DNA from 3 places in the Pedobacter sp. AC212 genome. Region 2 is predicted to be linked to each of the others. Evidence: riboswitches for the same ligand, from Rfam matches in the RefSeq annotation. Region 2 holds a riboswitch; each other region holds the start of a gene.

Region 1 (7,693 bases), 2.1 Mb from region 2:
CACCCCCTGGCATAGATTGTAAACCAGCATCTTTCATCAACTTCATACCTGTAGCATAATCAATTTTAGCTTTCTTGAAAATGTAATGGTATTCAACGGGTGTTAATGCTTTAACGTGTAAATCAGGACGATGCGCCCTGATTGCAGTAAATAATGCAGAATAGAAAGCCACATCATATTGAGGCAAAACACCGCCGACAATATGTACTTCGGTAACAGCCTCATCATCGTATTTTTTAACAATATCGAGCATTTGTTCCATCGTCAAGGCCCAGCCTTCTTCTTTTTGCTTTATTAAACGGGAATAAGAACAAAACTTACAATCATAAACACAAAGATTTGTAGGCTCTAAATGGAAATTGCGATTGAAATAAGTCTTATCACCATGTTTTTCCTCACGGATGAAGTTTGCCAAAACCCCCAGATAACCTAATTCTGCATGCTCATAAAGATAAACACCTTCCTCAAAAGTGATCCGTTCTTTATGGAGAACTTTATGTGCTATGTTTTGTAGTTCAGTTGATAATGAAGTATTTGCTAATATTTTTTCAACTTGCTCAGTTGTATTCATTCCTGATTTTATTTTGCACAAAAGTACAATATTGATGCGATTTGAAAATCATTTTGTTGTAACAAACGATTGGGTTACTACAGATTCACACATTTTAAATTTCTAAAAAATAAATTAGCCCCAGATGGACACGGATAAACGTAGATTCTTGCTTTTACAGTTGCCAGGGAAACACAGAGACCACAGAAACTTATACATTAAATTCCGTGACACTCCGTGTTTCCGTGGCAAAAAATCTTGACTGAAGTAAATAATAACCCAAATCTTTGCCTATCCTTTTTTATCTGTGGTTAAAACCAAATCTGTGAATCTGCGGCAGAAAAACCTAAACCTAAATCTGTGGCTAAACAAAAAAAGCACCTCTTTTCAGAAGTGCTTTCAATATATTCCGTAGGTTTTTATTAGTTTACTGCCGGCGAAAAAGTCAAAACAATATTTGCCGTTTTGCCTCCAAATTCAATCGGAGATTTCATTACCATATTGCCTTTCGAAAGTTGTGTTAACACCAGGCGATATCCTTCTGTAACGTTTTTAGCTTTATCACCTTCATAGATTTTCTTAAACTGAAAAGTTTCTTCTGATGGCGTAGCCGACCAGAAAATAGTTTGCATAACCTCGCCACAAGTGCTTGATGCTGGTAAAGTGTATGATCCGTTTCCGCTATTGGTTAATTTCCATGTACTTCCCTGGAAACATTTGTACGATTTTTCTCCAAATAAACCTTGAACAGCTTGATCTGGCAAGCCCTCTAAAGCCACGTTGTTTAAAACCCAAGTTCCGGTCACGGTACCTCTACCGCCACTAATACCTGTTGCAGCGTTTTTAGTTGATGAACAACTTTGTAACATTACTAAAGTAGAACATGCTATTGCGATAGCTATAAATAATCTTTTCATTTTAGTTTAATTTAATTTCGGGAAACTGTTTACATAAATCTTGCCAAAACAATTTCGAACCTTAAATTAGCAGCAAATTATTAATTTGCAATGCGATTATATTGCAGCACAATCAAATCATTATGAAACCCGAAACCCTTGCTATTCACGCATCTAATCTTGTTAAAAACACTACCGGAGATGTTACCCCGCCAATAAACTTATCGACAACTTTTTTTCGTGATGAGAATGGAGGCTACCCCGGAGGGCACATGTATAGCCGCGTGAGCAACCCAAACAGGTCTGCTTTAGAAAACACTGTAGCTAAATTAGAATATGGTGAGGATGCAGCAGCTTTTGCTTCTGGAAATAATTGTGGAATGAGTTTGTTTCAGGCATTAAAACCTGGCAGCCATATTATTGCTCCTGACGATATGTATTGGGGAATAAAAAAGCAGCTTCTCACCATATTTAACGAAGTTTTAGAATTTGATTTTGTTGATCAAACTGATTTGGAATTAATTAAATCGAGTATAAAACCAAATACCAAATTAATTTGGATAGAAACCCCATCAAACCCATTACTAAAAATTACGGATATTGAAGAAATCGGGAAAATTGCAAAGCAGAACAACATTACCTTTGCTTGCGACAGTACCTTCGCCTCTCCTATTCTACAGAATCCAATTTTGTTAGGCGCTGACATTGTAATGCATAGCAGTACTAAATATTTGGGTGGCCACAGCGATGTTTTAGGTGGAATCTTGGTCACTGCCAAAAAAGATGAGCTTTGGGAAAAAATAAAAAATATACAACAAACCGGTGGAGCGGTTCCTTCTCCGTTTGATTGTTATCTACTCTGTAGAAGTATAAAAACCCTGGCTTACCGCATGAAGGGCCATTGCGAAAACGGCAAATTAGTTGCGCAATATCTGGTTAACCATCCAAAAGTAGAGGCTGTATTCTTCCCCGGATTAGAAACGCATCCTCAATATGAGATTGCTAAAAAACAGATGAAGGATTTTGGTGGAATGATGTCGTTCTTAGTTAAAGGTGATGTAGAAGAAACGAGCAGAGTGGTTAATAATGTAAAGCTGTTTGCGCAAGCAACCAGCTTAGGAGGCGTGGAAAGTTTAATTGAACACCGTTATTCAGTTGAGGGGCCAGACAGTAAAACCCCAAAAAATCTTTTAAGAATTTCCGTGGGCTTGGAGCACGTGGATGATATTATTGCTGATTTAGAACAAGCACTTGGGTAACTTAGCCCGTCATTGCGAGGCACGAAGCAATCTTAAAACTATGAGTTTTAACAAATGAAATAAGATTGCTAACGGTGTTTCAAATAGCAACCTAGTAGTCACTTGCTGGCAAAACTCTGTTTTTAAATCGCAGCCTATGGGTGGCAAACTATTTAACTTTACCCCTTCATTTTTCCCATAGGGCCTACAGCAAAAAGCGGGATTGCAAATCCATAAGAATTACAATCCCGCTCATATTCAAAATCTATTTAGGATTACAAACCGTTACCAATTTCGTAGAATAATTTGGTTCTAATGGCTCGTTTGTTTGCGCCAACCGCTGAGAACCAGTATTTGCAGGACAAGCAATATCGCCGGCAGCATCATAAACAATCTTATTTCCATTCGCCAACAACTCCTTCGGTACATAAACCTGAACTTTAGTAACCGAATAACCAGACGGAAAATAGCGAACGTAATAACCGTCAGGGTGTTTTGTCCAAATACCACTTGGCACATCGGCCCTTGGTGGCGCCATACCTGCAATAATGGCGTATTTTTCCATATCGGCATAGGTATAGTTGCCAGAAGAAACCAGTTGACGGATATTGTTTTCAGCCTCGAAAACAGCTTTAATCCCTGAGGGAAGCTGATCTTTAGCTTTTTCCATTACATCGAAAGGTAAAATACCTAAGGCACCGCCTTCCAGTTGGGTTAACTGTTTCGGTGTTAAAAGTTTCAATGCTGTTAGCTTTACTGTACCTGCATAATCAGCAAATTTTGTTCTGGCAATAATCGTCCAAAGCAAAATTTGAATATCATGCTGTTCCACCTCTGGATGTTTTTCTGCGCTCTTTAAAATGGCAACCACAATCTCTTCTTTCGGACCTAAAACAGGAGCAAACATGTAGCCATCCCCTTTCGAAGGTGCAAAAGTTCCGGCTTTTAAACAGTAGCTCTTATTTGTCATTTCATAAAATCCCTCGCACAAAACGAAACCTCCATCAGGGTTTTTAGGCAGTAAATATAGCGGCTGAAATTTTGCCTTAGCATTAAAATCAGGCATTTTTTCACCCTCGCGGTTTACATCTTCAAATGCTGTAGTAATGGCAGCGGGTTGCTTTAAAAATTTATCAACACCAAGAGCTTTAGCACCTTGTGCCGTTCCAACTTTTAATAGTTTGTCTTTTAATCCCCCGAATTGTGCCTGAGCTGTTAATCCTGATATTGCAATTAGCAGTACTAAGGAAGTAGATTTTATTTTTTTCATCATGATTAGATAGGTATGACAAACATAAAATTTTTAAGGTTAAGTTTATTTTATGATTTCAAATTAAAATTACGAATTTGATTCACAAGCACTTAACAAATTATCAGAATTTAATTTTGTTGTTTCGAAATTAAATTAGATATTTGAAATATTATTTGGTGAACAACTGAATAAAAGTCAATCTTTAATCGGATTGATTTATAAAGAAGTGGCGAGAGACTGGCTCCGTGACCCACTGGCAACCCTCAGAAAGAGAAGGTGCCAATTCCTGACCAAGTAACATGGTGTTATTTGGAGATATAAATTATAACTGATGAAAATACTAAATCTTCAATCGCAAAGCGAACCTCAGCTAAACCTCAATCAGGTAGAGAACTCTTCTATTTCATTGATTTGTTGTGATATGCGGGCGATTACTTGTATGTGCTGTTGCATACAGTAATTTAAAAATCTTCCTCCTTTGTTTCTTTTTCAAATTGGAAGGTCCCGATAGATCGGGATACGCCCTACAAAATTATCTTGATTTATGGTGATAAATTTTATAACCATAAGCTTGAAATCAATCTTCAACATTCATTTAATCAATCATTTAGAATTATGTCAACTTCATATAAATTTGAAACACTACAGTTACACGCTGGCCAGGAAATAGACCCAACCACAGGATCAAGAGCAGTTCCAATTTATCAAACTACCTCTTATGGATTTAAAAATGCCGAACATGGCGCTAATCTTTTCGCTTTAAAAGAATTTGGCAATATCTATACTCGTTTAATGAACCCAACGACTGATGTTTTTGAAAAAAGAATTGCGGCGTTGGAAGGTGGAGTTGCAGCGTTAGCAACAGCATCTGGTCAGGCGGCACAGTTTATTGCATTACATAATATTTTAGAAGCGGGAGATAGCATTGTTTCCTCAACACATATTTACGGAGGAACTTACAATCAATTTAAGGTGGCTTTCAAACGCCTGGGCATCCATGTAGATTTTGCAAATCCAGATGTGCCTGAAGAATTTGAGCAAAAGATAACAGAGAAAACAAAAGCGATCTACTTAGAAACCATTGGAAATCCGGCTTTCAGCATTCCTGATTTTGAGAAGATCGCAGCAATTGCGAAGAAATACGATCTTCCTTTCATCGTGGATAATACTTTTGGTGCTGGAGGTTATTTATTTAAACCTTTGGAACATGGCGCTAACATCGTAGTAGAATCTGCAACAAAATGGATTGGCGGACATGGAACCAGCATTGGAGGCGTAATTGTTGATGGTGGAAATTATAATTGGGGCAATGGAAAATTTCCGCAGTTCACCGAGCCATCAGAAGGTTATCATGGATTGGTTTTTAATGATGTTTTCGGCATCGGCGGCCCATTTGGTAACATTCAATTCATCATTCGTGCTCGAGTTGAGGGTTTAAGAGATTTGGGTCCTGCCCTTTCGCCTTTCAATTCATTCCTTTTATTGCAAGGTTTAGAAACGTTATCTCTTCGCGTACAACGCCATGTAGATAATGCTTTGGAGTTGGCCACCTGGTTAGAAAATCATCCGCTTGTTAAAGAAGTTCATTATCCAGGTTTAGCAAGCAGCAAATACAATAATCTGGCAAAAAAATATTTGAGCAATGGTTTCGGTGGTGTTTTATCTTTCGAATTAAATGGCACCAAGGAAAATGCAACCCAAGTTATAGATCAGTTAAAACTGGTTTCTCATTTAGCAAATGTCGGCGATGCTAAAACGCTGATTATTCAGCCTTCGGCAACCACACATCAACAATTAAGTGAAACGGAACAATTAGCTGCAGGTGTAAAACCAAATGCGTTAAGGGTTTCAGTTGGTATTGAGCATATCGATGACATTAAAGCAGATTTTGAGCAGGCTTTTGCTACTATCAGCGCTCACGCAACTGCTGAAAGTTTACAAGCCTAATACTATCCATCCCTCGAAAGGGTTGCAACAAAACATGTTTAAAAATTTACAGTCAATAATATGACCGATAGAAGTTCAAAGACCTCTTCAGAGGTTGGGGTGTATAATTATCCCAAACAGTTTAAGTTAGAAAGTGGCAAGAAAATTCGAAACTTGCAAATCGCTTTTCAAACTTATGGAAAATTAAATGCCAAAAAAGATAACGTAATTTGGGTTTGCCATGCTTTAACCGCAAATGACGATGTTTTTGAGTGGTGGGAAGGTCTGTTTGGGCAAAATGCTTTGTTTAATCCGGAAGAACATTATATCATTTGTGCGAATGTTTTGGGTTCGAACTACGGAACAACCAATCCTTTAAGTACCAATCCTGTAAACGGTTTACCTTATTATCTATCATTCCCACAATTTACTATCCGCGATTTTGTATCTGCTCACCAACTATTGGCCGATCATTTAGGCATTGGAAACATCAAATTATTAATTGGCGGTTCATTAGGAGGTCAGCAGGCAGTAGAATGGGGAATAATTGAGCCGAACAGAATTGAGAATCTTATTTTGGTTGCTACAAATGCTGTTCATTCTCCGTGGGGAATTGCTTTTAATGAAAGCCAGCGTTTGGCGATTACCACCGATAGAACTTTTTACGCTAACCAGCCAGATGGCGGTAGTAAGGGACTTAAAACCGCTCGTAGTATAGCGCTTTTGAGCTACAGAACTTACCATGCTTATGGCAATACGCAGGTAGAAAGCGTAAACGATAAAACGGATAATTTCAGGGCTTCATCATACCAAAATTATCAGGGAGAGAAATTGATAAACCGCTTCAATGCTTATAGTTACTATTATTTAACTAAAGCAATGGATAGCCACAACGTTGGTCGCAACCGTAAATCAATTGCCGAGGCTTTGAAGCTAATTAAAGCAAATACGCTAGTTATAGGAATTGAAAATGACTTCCTGTTTCCAATTTCGGAGCAGAAATTTTTAGCTGATCATATTAACGATGCGGAATTTGCCTCCATTCATTCTGAATATGGTCATGATGGTTTCTTGATCGAAACTAATGCATTAACAAACATCATCGGAAATTTCATTAAGGAAAGCAGAAACAAAAAAATTATCAAGTTGCAGCATACTGCCTAATCAGGCAGAAGCATGAACGGTGGAAGGTTTAAAATAAAAACCCAAGGTTAAAAACATAGAAATAATTAATCAGTCACGGAAAACTAGGGTACCTAATTCAGTGTAAATCCGTGTTTCCGTGGCAAATAAAAAATAGCAAAAACAAATGGTAGCGAAAGCCTTTTTGAGCATCTACTCTTGATACTTTTTCCGCTACTCGATACTATAAAACAACATGAGCAAAAATTTAAAAATCGGATTATTTGGTTTCGGAGTTGTAGGACAAGGTTTATTGGACATCATCCAAAGCCAGAACCTTAACCTTGAAATCATTAAAATAGCGATTAAAGACCCAAGAAAGAAACGTACCCTTAATAAAGATCTATTTACAACGGATAAAAACGAGATTCTGAATAATTCCGAAATCAATACGATTGTAGAGTTGATAAATGATGCTGATGCGGCTTACGAAATTGTAACTACGGCATTGAAGAATGGTAAAAACGTAGTTTCAGCAAATAAAAAGATGATTGCTACGCACTTGAAAGAGTTAGTAGATCTACAACAGCAACATGGCACATCGCTACTTTACGAAGGTGCAGTTTGCGGAAGTATTCCAATCATCAGAAACCTGGAAGAATATTATGATAATGAACTTTTCCATGCCCTGAGCGGAATTTTTAATGGT
Region 2 (7,693 bases):
GCAACATATTGTGCGCAATAAGTTACGCCTTCATTTGGCGAATCAAGCACCTTTAATAATCGATTGGATACAAACATTCCGGTAGCCATCACTTCTGGAATATGGGTTTCCTGCATCCATTGCAGCCATTCTTCAGCTGCAGCATCTTCTAAAATTAGGGTAACATTATATAAAAGCATGTCGCAAAGATAATAAATGTGCCCAAGTAAAAGATAGATGAAAAACTGAATTTCTTATATTCGGCGATTATTTAGAGCATACTCATGATTGAAATTTCAACATCGCAAACAGTAATGGATTTAGAAGGTATTATTACGCTTCAAAAAAAGAATCTAAGAGCCGATTTAACTGTGGAAGAAATTAAACAGCAAGGTTTTGTAACGGTTTCGCACAAGCTTGATGATTTGGAAAAAATGCATCAGCATGAACCGAACATCATCGCTAAGGACAGTGAAAAGGTAATCGCTTATGTATTGGGGATGACAGAGCAATCGAAAAATGATATTCCCCGATTAGTAGAAATGTACGAGAGTTTCGATCACATTCAATATCATGGAAAATCGGTGGCTGCTTATCAATATATTGTTGTGGGCCAGGTTTGTGTTGATAAAGATTACCGTGGGAAAGGCTTATTTGATCAATGCTATCAGGCTTATAAGAATTTTTTCGAAAATAAATTTGAATTCGCAATAACTGAAATTGCCACTATAAATCTACGTTCAATGAAAGCGCATGAGCGTATTGGCTTCAAAACGATTGATACCTACACAGATCAAATGAGCACGGAATGGAATGTGGTGGTTTGGGACTGGAGATAAACTATTGAAGGTTAATTATGGCTTGCTTTACCGCATTATCAGTTTGATTTACTGATCGGTAATAGCCTACGTCACCAAGGTAATAGCGACATAACAATGCTTTCAAATCGCTCAAAATTACAGGCTTAGCATTGTACAATTGAAAACGATCGATCTGTACGTTTTTGCGTTGAATATAACCTATAAAATCTTTAAAATCATTATCTCCTAACGTAAAAGAATTAATGTTTTGCTCTACAAAGCCAGCGTTATATTTGTTTGTTAGTACATTAAAAACATAATCTGATAAAATCTTTTTGCTTACTAGGGTTGCATAAAATTTATTGTAACCAACGGTATCCAGTTTAACAAAAACATCTGGCTGTATGCCTCCACTAGGCTTTTGTTTTCTTACATTTTGTGTAGCTACGCCTTCCGCTTTTTCTATCGAATCTTGAAAAGAAGTGCGATCTCCGGTCAGTTCTCCATCCATCATTCTCTCATCCAACTCATGTTTGTAAGCATCATAACCTTTTTTATACGATTTCTGGATGCTTCTTCCCGACGGCGTATAATACCGGGCAATGGTTAAGTTTAAAGCAGATCCATCACCGAAAGAAAACTGTTCTTGAACCAGCCCTTTGCCAAAAGATCGCCTGCCTACAATTACCCCTCTACCTAAATCTTGAATAGCCCCTGCAACAATCTCACTTGCCGATGCGGTATTCTCGTTAATCAATACCGCTAATTTTCCATTTTGAAACGCACCAGTACCGGTTGAAAAATAATCGGTACGAGGTTCGTGTTTACCCTGAGTGTAAACAATGAGTTTATTTTCTGGTAAAAACTGATCAGCTAAACCCGTAGCAGCAGAAAAATACCCTCCACCATTGTCGCGGAGATCGAGAATGAGCTTCTTCATCCCTTTGGCTTTTAAATTATTAGCAGCAGTAGCGAAATCATTATCCGTATTTGCTCCAAACTTACTAATTCTTATATAACCAGTTTCAGGATTAATCATATAAGAAGCATCAATACTACTAATGTTTACCTTACCACGGGTAACCATTAACTTACTTTGTACCTGTGTTCCATTATGCATTAAAACAACGCTAACACCGCTTCCGGCTTTACCTCGAAAACGTCCGGTTAACTGCTCTTTTGGCAAGTTTCGCCCGCTTACAACAGCGGTATCAATACTCAAAATTTTATCGCCCAGTTTTATTCCGGCCTGGTAGGCAGGCCCGTCTTTAACTACTCCAGTAACCATCATCGTATCATTGAGCATGTAATATTCAATGCCAACACCTTCAAAGTTACCTTCTAAATTGTTGGTCATATCTTGCGCATCGGTTGGAGGCAAATAAACACTATGGGGATCTAGTTGATGTAGAACGCTATCTATAGGTAGATTCTGTAAAGAATCCGTATTAATTTCATCAACGTAGTTTTTATTGATAATGTGCAGAATCTCTTCAAGTTTTCCGTCACTATTTATAGCCAACTGCGGACTTCGCTGAACGCCAAAACCCTGGTCTTTTATGAATTTTATCCCCAAAATCATACCTACTATTAAAATCACAGAATAGCTTATTGCAATCAGTAGGTTATTTCGGGTATTTTTTTTCATTAGCGTTGTGCAAATTTATGAAATTTAGCGGGTTACTATATTTTTTAACTGCATTTTCATGTCTTTTGTTTCTAATATTTAACATAAATTAACGGATGTAATTATTCTTACAGCTACATGAAGATATATTTTTAAGTTTTTACGCCGCTTTTTAAAAAGAATTTACCGAATTTTATCAAAATTAAATTTATGAACAGAGTTACCGAGCAGGAATCTAATTATGATAACATCGACAAAATGTCGGTATTGGAGGTTTTGCAGGGCATTAATAATGAAGATAAGACCGTTGCTTTTGCAGTCGAAAAATCTTTGCCTCAGATAGAAAAACTAACTTCGGCAGTTGCCGAAAGAATGAAAAAAGGCGGTCGCTTATTTTATATTGGCGCAGGTACAAGTGGTCGTTTAGGTGTCGTAGATGCATCCGAATGTCCACCAACTTATGGAGTTCCTTTTGATTGGGTTGTTGGAATTATTGCCGGTGGCGATACGGCCATTAGAAAGGCAGTAGAATTTGCAGAAGACGATGCCGAACAAGCCTGGAAGGATTTGGAAGAATTTAACATCAATGAAAAAGATTGTTTAGTGGGTTTGGCCGCATCTGGAACCACACCTTACGTAGTTGGTGGTTTAAATACCGCCCGTAAGCACGGTGTTTTGACCGGTTGTATTGTTTGCAATACTGGTGGACCAATCGCTGCTGAATCTGATTTTCCGGTTGAAGTTGTTGTTGGCCCGGAATTTATCACTGGTTCTACCCGAATGAAATCTGGTACTGCACAGAAATTGGTTTTAAACATGTTGAGTACTACCGTGATGGTTCAATTAGGACGGGTAGTGGGAAACAAAATGGTAGATATGCAGTTAACCAATAACAAATTAGTCGATCGCGGAACGCAGATGGTGGCAGATGAATTAAACATAGGCTATGATGAGGCGGCAGATTTACTTACAAAATATGGAAGCGTACGTAAAGCGGTAGAGGCGGGACAACGACAACCACAGTAAATGAATGAATGATATAATGAGTGAATGATAGAGTTAGCATCGCCGTTAAATTCAGTCATTCGAAATTCACTCACTCAAAATTAAATATTAAAATGCACGAAATCGAGCCTTATTACCAGTGGAGAGATGATTATGTTTCGGCAGAAGATGAGCGCTCACCATTTTACAATACCGAGTATTCGGAAATTTATTTCGACAAGCAGATTTATAATTTCTTGCTGCATCCGCAGTGGGACGAATTCGGGTCGAACACCCTTTACATGAAGGTTTTGTATGCCGATTATGATCGCAGTTATGCCATTATCGAATTTATCGGCGAATGGAATGATGCAATTAATAATGATATCATGTTACTTAAACGTGATATTTTAGAATTGATGATGGACGAAGGCATTACCAAATTTATCCTTATTGGCGAGAACGTTTTAAATTTTCACGCATCTGATGATAGCTATTATGAAGAGTGGTTTCAGGAAGTAGAAGATGGATGGATTGTTGGCGTAAATTTTCAAGAACACGTTATTTCCGAATTTAAAGACAATAACATAGATTACTATATCAACTTTGGGGGAGCTTTTGATAATCTGCCATGGCGTACACTTAAACCGCTACAGTTCTTTAAAAAAGTTGAAGAACTCTTGACAAAAAGATTAAACTAAATTGTTATTTTTAAAATCATTTAAATACACAAAATTAAAAATGGAACAACAAAATTATAATTATCAAACCAATAGTGTCTTTGTACAGGAAAACTCCGTATCGAAGAAGTTTTTTGCAAACGTATTCCTTTGGATGTTTGTAGCGTTGGCTTTATCAACTCTATCTGCTTTTTATATTTCAAACACGGAGTCAGCATTAAGATCATTAATCGATTTTGAAACAGGAAGAAGAACTGCGTTAGGTTATGTAGCCATGTTTGCACCACTAGGGCTAGTTTTAGTAATGGGGGCTGGCTTTTCTAGACTATCTTATGGCGCCTTGTTAGGTGTGTTTGTACTGTTTTCTGTGCTGCTGGGCGTAAGTTTGAGTTTTATTCTCTTAATTTACACTGGCACATCGATTATAACTTGTTTTGCTGCAGCCGCAGGTATTTTTGGTATAATGGCTGTAATGGGCTATACAACAAATATAGATTTGAGTAAGTTCGGCCCAATTTTAATGGTTGGTGTTGCCGGTTTATTTATAGCCAGTATTGCAAACATGTTTATTAAAAGTGAACAGTTTAGCTTAATTATGGCATTTGTTGGTATTGCTGTTTTTACAGCATTGACTGCATACGATGTTCAAAAAATTAAAAGAATTGGAATGGGAATTGAAGAAAGCGGAGAATCAATTCCATCTGCTGATACAAAGAAATTAGCTATAATGGCAGCTTTGTCGCTATACCTTGATTTTATCAATATCTTCCTTTTCTTACTACGCATTTTCGGAAGTAGAAAATAATGAGCAAGTTTTTGGTAATCGCTTTTTTCATTTTAGTTGGCGGCACTATCCAGGCAATTACTGTAACTTATATTACAGATCATATCTTTATTAGTTGTTTGCCTGGTGCTTTTTGGATGGGATATTTGATTACCTACTACAACAAAAGATTCGGAAAAAGGGAGGCTGTTTAAAGCACTCAAACAAAACAATATTCTTAAGGCTGTGCAAATTTGCATGGCCTTTGTAATTTTATTTGGCAGCAGAGCGATAATTTTTGGAATTGATGTTGCTTTGTTGCATTTTTGTACGCTTATTAAGAAAGACGGAGGGATTAGACCCAACGAAGTCTTAGCAACCTGTGACCACACAAGGTGCTACATTCTATCCCGATTTTAATCGGGGGCAGATAAGTTTAGGATTACGATTCTCGTACCAACTTTTTAAATAAGCTTTTTTAGTACTTAGTATATAGTCTTTAGTATTTAGATAACAAATGCCAGATTACATATTGAGTTGAAATGTAGTTACATCTCGTGTCGAATGTCTTGATACTCGATACTAACTACTAAATACTAGTATGAGCATAAGAGAAGAATTAGAAAAACGTATTTTAGTAATTGATGGTGCGATGGGTACCATGATTCAGCGTTATACTTTAACCGAAGAGGATTTTAGAGGGGAACGTTTTAAAGATCATCCGTGTGATGTAAAAGGCAATAACGATTTGCTCAACATCACTCGGCCTGATATTATTAAAGCCATACATCTTGAATATTTAGCCGCTGGTGCGGATATTATCGAAACCAACACCTTCAGTACACAAAGAATTTCCATGGCTGATTACCAGATGGAAGATCTTTCTTATGAGTTAAGCTTTGAAGGTGCGAGGGTGGCAAAAGAGGCTGCTATTGAATTTATGGCGGCTAATCCCGATCGGAAATGTTTTGTTGCAGGTGCAATTGGGCCAACCAACAGAACCCTTTCGATGTCGCCAAATGTAAACGACCCAGGTTTTAGGGCGGTTTATTTTGATGAACTGGAAGCGGCATATTATGAACAAGTTCGCGGTTTGGTAGATGGAGGTTCTGATGTGCTTCTCATCGAAACCATCTTTGATACACTAAATGCAAAAGTAGCCATTGTGGCCATTAAAAAATATGAAGAAGTAGTTGGTCGTAAGCTCGAAATTATGATTTCGGGAACGATTACCGACGCTTCTGGAAGAACGCTTTCTGGTCAAACAGCAGAAGCTTTCTTAAATTCGGTAATGCATGCAAAACCTTTAAGCATTGGTTTTAACTGTGCTTTAGGGGCAAAAGAGATGCGTCCGCACATCGAAGAGCTGGCTACCAAAGCGGGTTGTTACGTTTCTGCTTATCCAAATGCCGGCTTGCCGAATGAATTTGGTGCTTACGACGAACAACCACATGAAACGGCTCACTTGGTCGACGATTTTATCCAATCTGGATTTGTAAATATCGTGGGTGGCTGTTGCGGCACCACTCCTGATCACATTGGCTGCATTGCAAAGAATGCTAAAAAAGCTTCGCCACGGAAATTGCCAACTATTGAGCCTTTTATGCGCTTAAGCGGATTGGAGCCTGTAACGATAACGCCAGACAGTATTTTTGTAAACGTTGGCGAAAGGACAAACATCACCGGATCTCCAAAATTTTCAAAGTTAATTTTAGGTGGCGATTACGAAGCGGCCTTGGCTGTGGCCCTACAACAGGTAGAAGGTGGAGCGCAGATTATTGATGTAAACATGGATGAAGGCATGCTCGATTCGGAAGCTGCCATGACGAAGTTTTTAAATCTGATTGCCTCCGAACCTGATATTGCCAAATTGCCTATCATGGTCGATTCCTCTAAGTGGTCGGTGATAGAAAATGGATTGAAATGTTTGCAGGGAAAAGGAATTGTGAATTCTATTTCACTTAAAGAAGGTGAAGATAAGTTTCGTGAAAGTGCCCGTAAAATTATGCAATATGGCGCTGCCGTTGTTGTAATGGCTTTTGATGAACAAGGCCAGGCCGATAACTACGAACGGAGAAAAGAGATTTGTAAACGAAGCTATGATATTCTGGTGCATGAAATCGGTTTTCCTCCTGAAGACATTATTTTCGACCCGAATATCCTTACCGTAGCCACAGGTTTAGAAGAACATAATAACTACGCGGTAGATTTTATTAACGCTACCCGTTGGATCAAAGAAAACCTGCCACATGCAAAAGTAAGTGGTGGTGTATCAAATATTTCGTTTTCATTTAGAGGAAATAATGTTGTTCGCGAAGCGATGCACTCTGCATTTCTATACCATGCCATTCAGGCCGGTTTAGATATGGGGATTGTAAATGCAGGTATGCTTGAGGTGTATCAGGAAATTCCACCCGAACTTTTGGAGAGGGTAGAAGATGTACTTTTGAACCGACGGGATGATGCTACAGAGAGATTGGTTGAATATGCTGATACGGTAAAATCAAAAGGGAAAGAAATTATAAAAGACGAAGAATGGAGGAAAGGACCGGTTGAAGAACGCCTATCTCACTCCCTGGTAAAAGGAATTGTAGAGTATCTTGACGATGATGTTGAAGAAGCTCGTCAAAAATATGCCCGCCCAATACAAGTGATTGAAGGACCATTGATGGACGGAATGAACATTGTTGGTGATTTATTTGGTGCTGGAAAAATGTTTTTGCCTCAGGTGGTAAAGTCGGCCAGGGTGATGAAGAAAGCGGTGGCTTATTTGCTTCCTTTTATTGAGCAGGAGAAACTAGATAATCCAGATCAGGATCAGAATTCCTCGGCAGGGAAAGTATTGATGGCTACCGTTAAA
Region 3 (7,693 bases), 2.4 Mb from region 2:
TGAAAATGTGCCTTTGTAGTAAGCAGGGCTCGAACCGATGAAACCGGAAAGATAAAAATGGTTTCCATCAACACTGCCTTCAAGATAGCGGGAATCGCCGGTAATGCGGAGAAATGTACCTGTAATTTTATTTCCGGCCTGCTTAAAAAGTCCTACTGCATTTTCCTTTTTGCCATTCTGTGACTGAAAAACAATATCGTATTTTCCAGAAAAATCTGCATCTGGTGCCTGACCACTGGTTGCAAACCGATATTGCTTTGCTTTACTGGCATACACAGGCAGTGGTTTTCCAGATCCATCCTGTCTCTTCAATACGCCGACAAGTGAATCTTTCTGGATTTTAAAAGCAAGAACATTGTCGAACTGATCCAGGTTAATCAACAATGAATCTCCTTTCCTTTTTACAACTCCCCCGTCGAAGCGCTCATCGGCATTTAAAAAGCTGAGAAAGGGTTGATCACCGTTTCTATTTTTAATTTCAAAATTAAATGGTACTTCAACACCGGGTTTGAGATTAAAGACACCTCTCCAGATTCCATCTGCCCGAAAAGATTTCGGAGATTCGACACTATTGCTTTTGATTTCATTTTTTGACTGCGCTGCTGCATTCTGTAGGAAAAGTCCTGCTACAACTATTAAAATATATTTTATTTTCATGGGATGTTGATCAATTAACAGCGCAAATGTAGGCATGATTAGCCTTAAGAAAAAAATATTTAAACAAAATCTATAGAATTACTAGACAATATGATTTTTCTATTATCTTTGCGCCAGTTATTTTAAAATACTTATCAAGAAAGGTGGAGGGAATGGCCCTGTGAAACCTTAGCAACCAGCCTTAGGTATGGTGCTAATTCCATCCCGGAAAGTCCGGGATAGTTAAGTCAGTTGAAGGCCAAATCATTGTTAATGAATATGAGAGCACTCCTGATTTATAGGAGTGCTTTTTTTTATAAGCGGATTGCTACAATTGATAAGTGTTGATCTATCAGAAAAATAAATTAAATGGAAAAAACTAACGAGCAAAAATCAATTTACGCATGCATTTCAAACCGAAGTAAAAGAGACCGAATGCGAACGGGTATTTGTACAGACTAAAGTTAGCAAATACCACAAAAACTTAAAATTTTCATTATTAGTGTGTTAAAAAATTCGTCAAAAGCGGAGTGGAAGAGCTTTGCCTAAATTTCGCGACATCATCCCTTAATTAATCATCAACAATATCTATTATGTTCAACAAGATTAAGCTTCCGGCAATATTATTTCTGCTATTGCTTTCCCCATTCGTACGTGCACAAAACATCTCCATATCAGGCACGGTTAAAAGTTCATCAGGAGAAACTCTGCCCGGTGTTTCCATTTTTGTAAAAGGTACCAAACAGGCAGTAACAAGTAATGGTGCCGGCAGTTTTACCATTACGGTAACTGGCAAAAGCACATTGGTATTTTCTTATATCGGCTTCGCTACTAAAGAAGTGGAAGTATCTGGCGATACACAGGTGCTCAACGTGGTTTTAAATGATGCGGATAACGCTTTAGATGAAGTTGTGGTTACGGCTCTGGGTATCTCGAGACAAAAAAAATCGCTGGGTTATGCCGTACAGGAGCTCAAAGGTGAGAGCTTGACTGAAGCGAGGGAAAGCAACCTGGTAAATGCGTTGGCGGGTAAGGTTGCTGGCGTGAGGGTAACCAATAGCCAGGGCGATATGGGTTCTTCCCGCATAGTGATTAGAGGAGAAACTTCTATTTCTGGCAATAATCAGCCGCTTTTTGTTGTGGATGGTATACCGGTTGACAATTCGCAGCTCAATTCCGCTGGCGCAAGAGATTACGCAAATACAATTTCCGATATCAATCCAAATGATATAGAATCAATCAGTGTGCTTAAAGGCCCGAACGCAGCAGCGTTGTACGGCTCAAGGGCAGCGGCCGGAGTAGTTATTATCAAAACAAAATCCGGAAAATCGAAAAAGGGTTTGGGGGTCAGCTTTAACTCCAATGGGGTTATTGAAAGTTTACTTACACTGCCAAAGTACCAGGATATTTTTGGTCAGGGATCAGAAGGCAAGTTTAGCTACGTAGATGGCAAGGGTGCCGGAACGAATGACGGTGTGGATGAAAGCTGGGGCCCGAGAATGGATGGCAGGCTGATTCCCCAGTTTTTTTCAAAGGGAGTAGCCGTTCCATTTGTAGCCAATCCAAATAATGTTCGTGATTTTTTTGAAACTGGCTATTCTCTTTCCAATGGCATTGCCCTTGAAGATGCCGGAGAGAAATTTGATTACCGCTTATCCTACAACAATCTAAAACAGGTTGGTGTGGTGCCTAACTCCGGGCAGGACAAGAATTCGTTTGCCCTGAACACCACTTTGAGAATTACGCCCAAGTTGACCCTTACTGCCAACGCAAATTACAGTAAACTTGGTTCTGACAACTTACCAGGAACGGGCGGTTCCAGGTCGACCAGTACCATGCTTCAGTTTACCTGGTTTGGCAGACAGGTAGACATTAATCAATTGAAAAACTACCGGGATGAAAACGGAAACACTTTCAACTGGAACACCAGTTACTACAGTAATCCGTACTGGGTGGCCTATGAAAATACAGTATCACAAAACCGGAACAGGATTATCGGAAACATTGGCCTGAATTATAAAATTACTGATGGTCTTAACTTTAACTTCCGTTCGGGAACGGATTATTACAATGATCGCCGCAAAATCAGGATTGCATATGGTACTAACGGAACTCCATTTGGTTCCTATACCGAAAGTGCTTTTACCGTGAACGAAAGCAATACCGATGCAACCTTGAACTACACTAAACAGCTTAATGATGATTTCAGCGTGGAAGCCTTATTGGGAACAAATATACGTTCAAGATATATCGAACAAAATGATCAGAGTGCACCGAGGCTTGCTGTCGCTGGCTTATATACTTTGAACAATTCCAGAGATCCGCTTACCTCTTCTAATAATTATAGTAAATTGAAATCCTACAGTGGTTACGCATCGGCGCAGATTGGATTTAGGAATTACCTTTTTGCAAATGTGACGGCCCGTAACGACTGGTCATCGACATTGCCGGCCCAGAACAGATCTTATTTCTACCCTTCCTTTAACGGAAGCCTTGTGCTGACAGAGGCTTTTGATATCAAGAGCGAGGTGCTCGATTATGCCAAAATTCGTGGAGGTTGGTCAAAAGTAGGTAAGGATGCCGATCCATATCGCCTGATTAACACTTATTCTTTCAGTGCCCCTTTTGGGAGCAATCCTCAACTCAGCCCTTCGGCCACGGATTTGAACCCTGATCTGAAACCTGAAACCACGACCTCATCTGAATTAGGAGCAGAAGCTGTGTTGTTCAACAAGCGCCTTCGTTTTGATGTAAGTTTATACAATACCAATAGCTACGACCAGATTTTAAGTGTGGATGTTAGTCAAAGTACCGGATTCAGGTCCAAATTATTAAATGCAGGAAAAATCAACAATAAAGGCGTGGAAGTACAATTGGGGGTTACTCCTATCAGAAAGCAGCTGACCTGGGATATTGATGTGAATTATGCCGCGAACAGAAGTAAGGTCATCGAGCTGGATCAAGCGGGGCTGTTGCAAAACTATGTCGTGGCAACGAACTCGGCTCAAGTCATCGCAGCTGTTGGCCAACCTTATGGAACGCTGTTTGGTAACGCTTTTTTAAGAGATGGCAGTGGAAATATCATCGTCAATGCAACAGGAGCTCCACAGACTGATCCTACCAAAAGGGTCCTGGGTAAATATACACCAGATTGGATAGGCGGCATATCCAATACCTTCACCTATAAGGGTATTAGTTTGGGCGTGTTGATTGATGCCAGCTTTGGCGGCTCAATTTACAACGGCACCTATGCAACAGGAACCTATACAGGCGTGCTGGCCTCTACCCTGCCAGGCAGAGCGGCAGAATTTGGGGGAATTTCCTATTATTATCCGGGAAATGTGAAAGCAAATGGAACGGTAAGACTGGCTGATGGTGCTACGGCGCCTGCCGGTGTAACGGTTTACGATGACGGGATGATTTTCGACGGGGTAACGGCTGATGGGAAACGCAATGAGAAAATACTTTCTGCACAAACCTATTACAAGTCGTTTCGCACCATTGATGAGGCCAATATATTTGATGCTTCCTACGTCAAACTCCGCGAGATTAAACTGAGCTATAACCTACCCTCGAAATGGATACGTCCTTTAAGTCTGCAAGGCGTCTCGGTATCACTTGTAGGAAGAAACCTGGCGATACTGCACCGTAATGTAGCCGATATCGATCCGGAGGTAGCCTTTAACACTGGTAATGGCCAGGGGCTTGAGAGCCTTTCTAACCCAACAACCCGCAGCTATGGCATTAACCTGAACATTAAATTTTAATCCTATCCACATGAAAAATAAATTTATATATATCACTGCTTTCGTTTCAATTTTAGCAGCCTCCTGCGGCAAGGAACTCGACGAAGTAAACATCAATCCGAACGCTACTGAAAATGCACAGCCTGATTATCTGCTTACTGCTGCGATAAAAAACACTACCGATGCCTATTGGGGAACAACAAACAACATGAATTCGAGTCTTCTTTTTGCGCAACACTGGGCAAAGGTCCAGTATACCGAAGAAGATCGCTTTATTTATTCCAACAGTAGTTTTATCTCTTTATGGTCTACTTTGTACTCGCAAAGTATCACCGGTTTTAACAAGATCATTGAAATCGGAAATACCACCGCCAATCCAAACTACCGGGGTGTGGCTTTAACTTTAAGGTCCTGGTCATTCCTGTTGCTTACAGATGCCTATGGGGATATTCCCTACAGCCAGGCAGGAAAATTAGACGAATTCATTACGCCAGCTTATGACAAACAAAAAGACGTCTATTTTGGCCTCTTGGAAGATCTGAAAAATGCTAAAAATGCTCTTGATCCTGCAGGGAAAGCCATTACAGGTGACATTATCTATGGTGGAAATATTGGTAAATGGAAAAAGTTCGCTAACTCTTTACGGTTAAGAATCGCTTTGAGAATTGCAGATAGAGAACCTGCAAAGGCAAAGCAGGTATTGGATGAGATTAAGGCTGATGGCGATCAATATATCAGTGACAATACGGATATTGCCCAACTGATTTATCAGATCTCCCCACAACAGAACCCCGTGAGTGCACAATTTGATACCCGTGATGATTACCGGATCAGCAAAACAATAGTTGATAAGCTTTTTTCGCTAAATGACCCACGCCTGCCAGTTTATGCAAGCAGAACACAAACCGCAACCCCTGAAGGATATGTGGGTTTGCCCAATGGATTAACCAATTCAGAAGCCAGTAACCTGGGTTTTGCCAAAACATCCAAGCCAGGAACTTATTTTCTTGCGCCACAATCCCCTGCCGTAATTTTCAGCTATGCAGAATTACTTTTCGATAGAGCCGAGGCTGCTGCAAGAGGCTTAACTACAGAAAATGCTGCAGATCTTTACAAGCAAGGCATCATAGCTTCGCTGAAACAATTTGGTGTATCAGATGCTGCAGCCAATGCTTATCTGGCGCAGGCATCAGTTCAATATGATGCTGCTAATTATAAAAAATCAATCGGTGAGCAAAAATGGCTTGCGCTTTTTGGGCAAGGTTTGGAAGCCTGGGCCGAGCGTCGCCGATTGGATTACCCGCAACTTACCGCTTCGGTAAATACGGTACTAAATGGCCAGATTCCGGTACGTTTTATTTATCCGGGTACAGAGCAATCCTTAAACGGACAAAGCTATAAAAATGCGGTGGCCAGCCAGGGTGCTGACCTGCTGACCACCAAATTATGGTTTGATATCAATTAGGTCTAGCTTTTTTTTCAGACTGAAAAAAGTAATTTTGCCTTGGAAACCCAAATGTTTCCAGGGCATTTTTGTAACAAAATATTTGACCGAGCCGGATGTTAGAGCGCCTGCTCATATTTCTCCTTTTGCTGTATCTTCAACTCTCGTTTATCAAAAGGATTCGGAGCAAAGCGCTGATCCTGCAAGCGGTCATATTCCTTCACATAATCCGGATGTTCGGTTCCCATTACCCTATCCCAGAACCTAAAATACAGTCCATAGTTCCCCTTAAATTTACTGTGGTGCAGGTTATGGTGAACTGAAGTATTCAAAACTTCAAACGCCAAAGTGAAGCGAAACCATTTAGGCATGATTTCGTAGCCGAGATGACCATACACATTAATGATGAAACCTGTCACAGTAAACAGTAATATTGTTAAGGGATGCATCGGCAACAGAATCACAATCAGCACCAGAACAAAGCCTTCGGTAAAGGCTTCTAGTATATGGAAACTATAAGAAGTCCATGGTGACGGATTAGTGCTTTTATGATGAACCAGATGGGCAAGTTTGAACAGTTTTTTATGATGTAGCAGTCGGTGCATCCAGTAAAAATAAGTATCATGGATTACGAGGCTCAAAAGCAAGGCGACACCGATATACCATCCCGGGAAATCATCGATCTGACTATAAATTCTGGTGTACTGCTTAAGTGGGGTGAAAATTAACACCACTGCGATGATTGAAAATACAAACGTACTCTGCATGGAATGCCATACCTCACGGATGAAGTCTTTCTTTGTTGCCGACTTTTGCTGAATTTTAAACTTATTCAGCTTAGCAGGCATCATGAGATAAAACAGCATGAAAGGAATTCCGGCAAGTACAAAATACCGGATGGCCGAAATACTAAAAATACCAACGGCGGATTCTATTATCTTTTCCATATCTATATTATTTTTTGTTTCTCAAAAGTATAGAACAGATAGATTTTGCGCCGTTAACAAAAGATAATTTATGTCATTGTTTGCCTTTTGTATACATCCTTTTTCGAATACGGCTTAGAGAAACCGGAGTAATACCGAGCATGGAGGCAATGTATTTATCTGGCACTCTGTTTACCAGGTCAAAACGCTCAGCAAGAAGTTCCCGGTAGCGCTCCTCAGGCGATTGCGTAACAAACGATTCCAGCATTTTTAAGGATTCCGCCAGCATTTTCATCAGAAAAAAATTACGGAGCGGTTCGTACTCCGGGTGTGTCTTCAAAATTTCCTCTAAAACGTCATAGTCAATCTGTAATAATTTTACAGGTTCAAGAGCACGGTAGATAAATCTTGAAGGTTGGCGGTTAATAATGGTATCGTGTGAGGCAATAAACTTGCCTTCGCCACGCAGAAGAAGAGTAGCTTCATCACCACTCTCCTTAATGATGTATACCCGAATGATGCCTTGTTCTATAAAAGCCAGTCTTCGGCTATTTTCGCCTTCGCGGATATAGGCTTCATTTGTTTCCAGCGACACAGCAGTGGTCATGGCAAATAAAGGCCCGGTATCCGCAGGCATAATCCCAGCTAAATCAAACAATAATTCCTGTAAGGTATCAATTGATGTTCTCATATAAATAATAGTGGTAATGAGCAATGGCTAAAAATAAAAATATAATAACAGCCTAGCAAAAGATATCGCATGCTCCCGTTTTATTTTTGTAATCACTCGGATATCTTCAATTCACTTAACCGGGAACAGCATACAAACTTAAATCCAGGAAAACAAAAATCAGGACGGAAAACTCAACATCAGACATTTTTAATCTCAGTTACCGGAGAAATACGTTGCTTTATACGCATTTGTCAATACCCTACTTCAC

What was found. Region 2 has a riboswitch for S-adenosylmethionine ahead of metH (methionine synthase). Riboswitches for the same ligand answer to the same signal wherever they lie in the genome.
Region 1: it holds a riboswitch for S-adenosylmethionine, as region 2 does, so the genes downstream of both, ACZZZC_RS13535 (O-acetylhomoserine aminocarboxypropyltransferase/cysteine synthase family protein) here and metH (methionine synthase) in region 2, are expected to answer to the same signal.
Region 3: it holds a riboswitch for S-adenosylmethionine, as region 2 does, so the genes downstream of both, ACZZZC_RS12400 (SusC/RagA family TonB-linked outer membrane protein) here and metH (methionine synthase) in region 2, are expected to answer to the same signal.

The regions. Positions count from the first base shown of each region.
Region 1 covers NZ_OZ409870.1:3,090,768-3,098,460, forward strand. Annotated here, with positions in the region: gene mqnE (aminofutalosine synthase MqnE) at 1-571, opposite strand, end outside; gene ACZZZC_RS13520 (lipocalin family protein) at 973-1,467, opposite strand; gene ACZZZC_RS13525 (trans-sulfuration enzyme family protein) at 1,590-2,705, shown strand; gene ACZZZC_RS13530 (hypothetical protein) at 2,950-3,957, opposite strand; SAM riboswitch class I at 4,150-4,260, shown strand; gene ACZZZC_RS13535 (O-acetylhomoserine aminocarboxypropyltransferase/cysteine synthase family protein) at 4,552-5,883, shown strand; gene ACZZZC_RS13540 (homoserine O-acetyltransferase family protein) at 5,944-7,026, shown strand; partial or broken gene ACZZZC_RS13545 (homoserine dehydrogenase) at 7,241-7,693, shown strand, end outside.
Region 2 covers NZ_OZ409870.1:5,233,027-5,240,719, reverse strand. Annotated here, with positions in the region: gene ACZZZC_RS22670 (DUF4286 family protein) at 1-179, opposite strand, end outside; gene ACZZZC_RS22665 (GNAT family N-acetyltransferase) at 264-818, shown strand; gene ACZZZC_RS22660 (S41 family peptidase) at 820-2,427, opposite strand; gene murQ (N-acetylmuramic acid 6-phosphate etherase) at 2,617-3,432, shown strand; gene ACZZZC_RS22650 (hypothetical protein) at 3,525-4,091, shown strand; gene ACZZZC_RS22645 (Bax inhibitor-1/YccA family protein) at 4,132-4,875, shown strand; gene ACZZZC_RS22640 (hypothetical protein) at 4,875-5,048, shown strand; SAM riboswitch class I at 5,165-5,270, shown strand; gene metH (methionine synthase) at 5,435-7,693, shown strand, end outside.
Region 3 covers NZ_OZ409870.1:2,856,395-2,864,087, reverse strand. Annotated here, with positions in the region: gene ACZZZC_RS12405 (peroxiredoxin family protein) at 1-657, opposite strand, end outside; SAM riboswitch class I at 786-886, shown strand; gene ACZZZC_RS12400 (SusC/RagA family TonB-linked outer membrane protein) at 1,230-4,403, shown strand; gene ACZZZC_RS12395 (SusD/RagB family nutrient-binding outer membrane lipoprotein) at 4,414-5,847, shown strand; gene ACZZZC_RS12390 (sterol desaturase family protein) at 5,946-6,773, opposite strand; gene ACZZZC_RS12385 (Crp/Fnr family transcriptional regulator) at 6,847-7,443, opposite strand.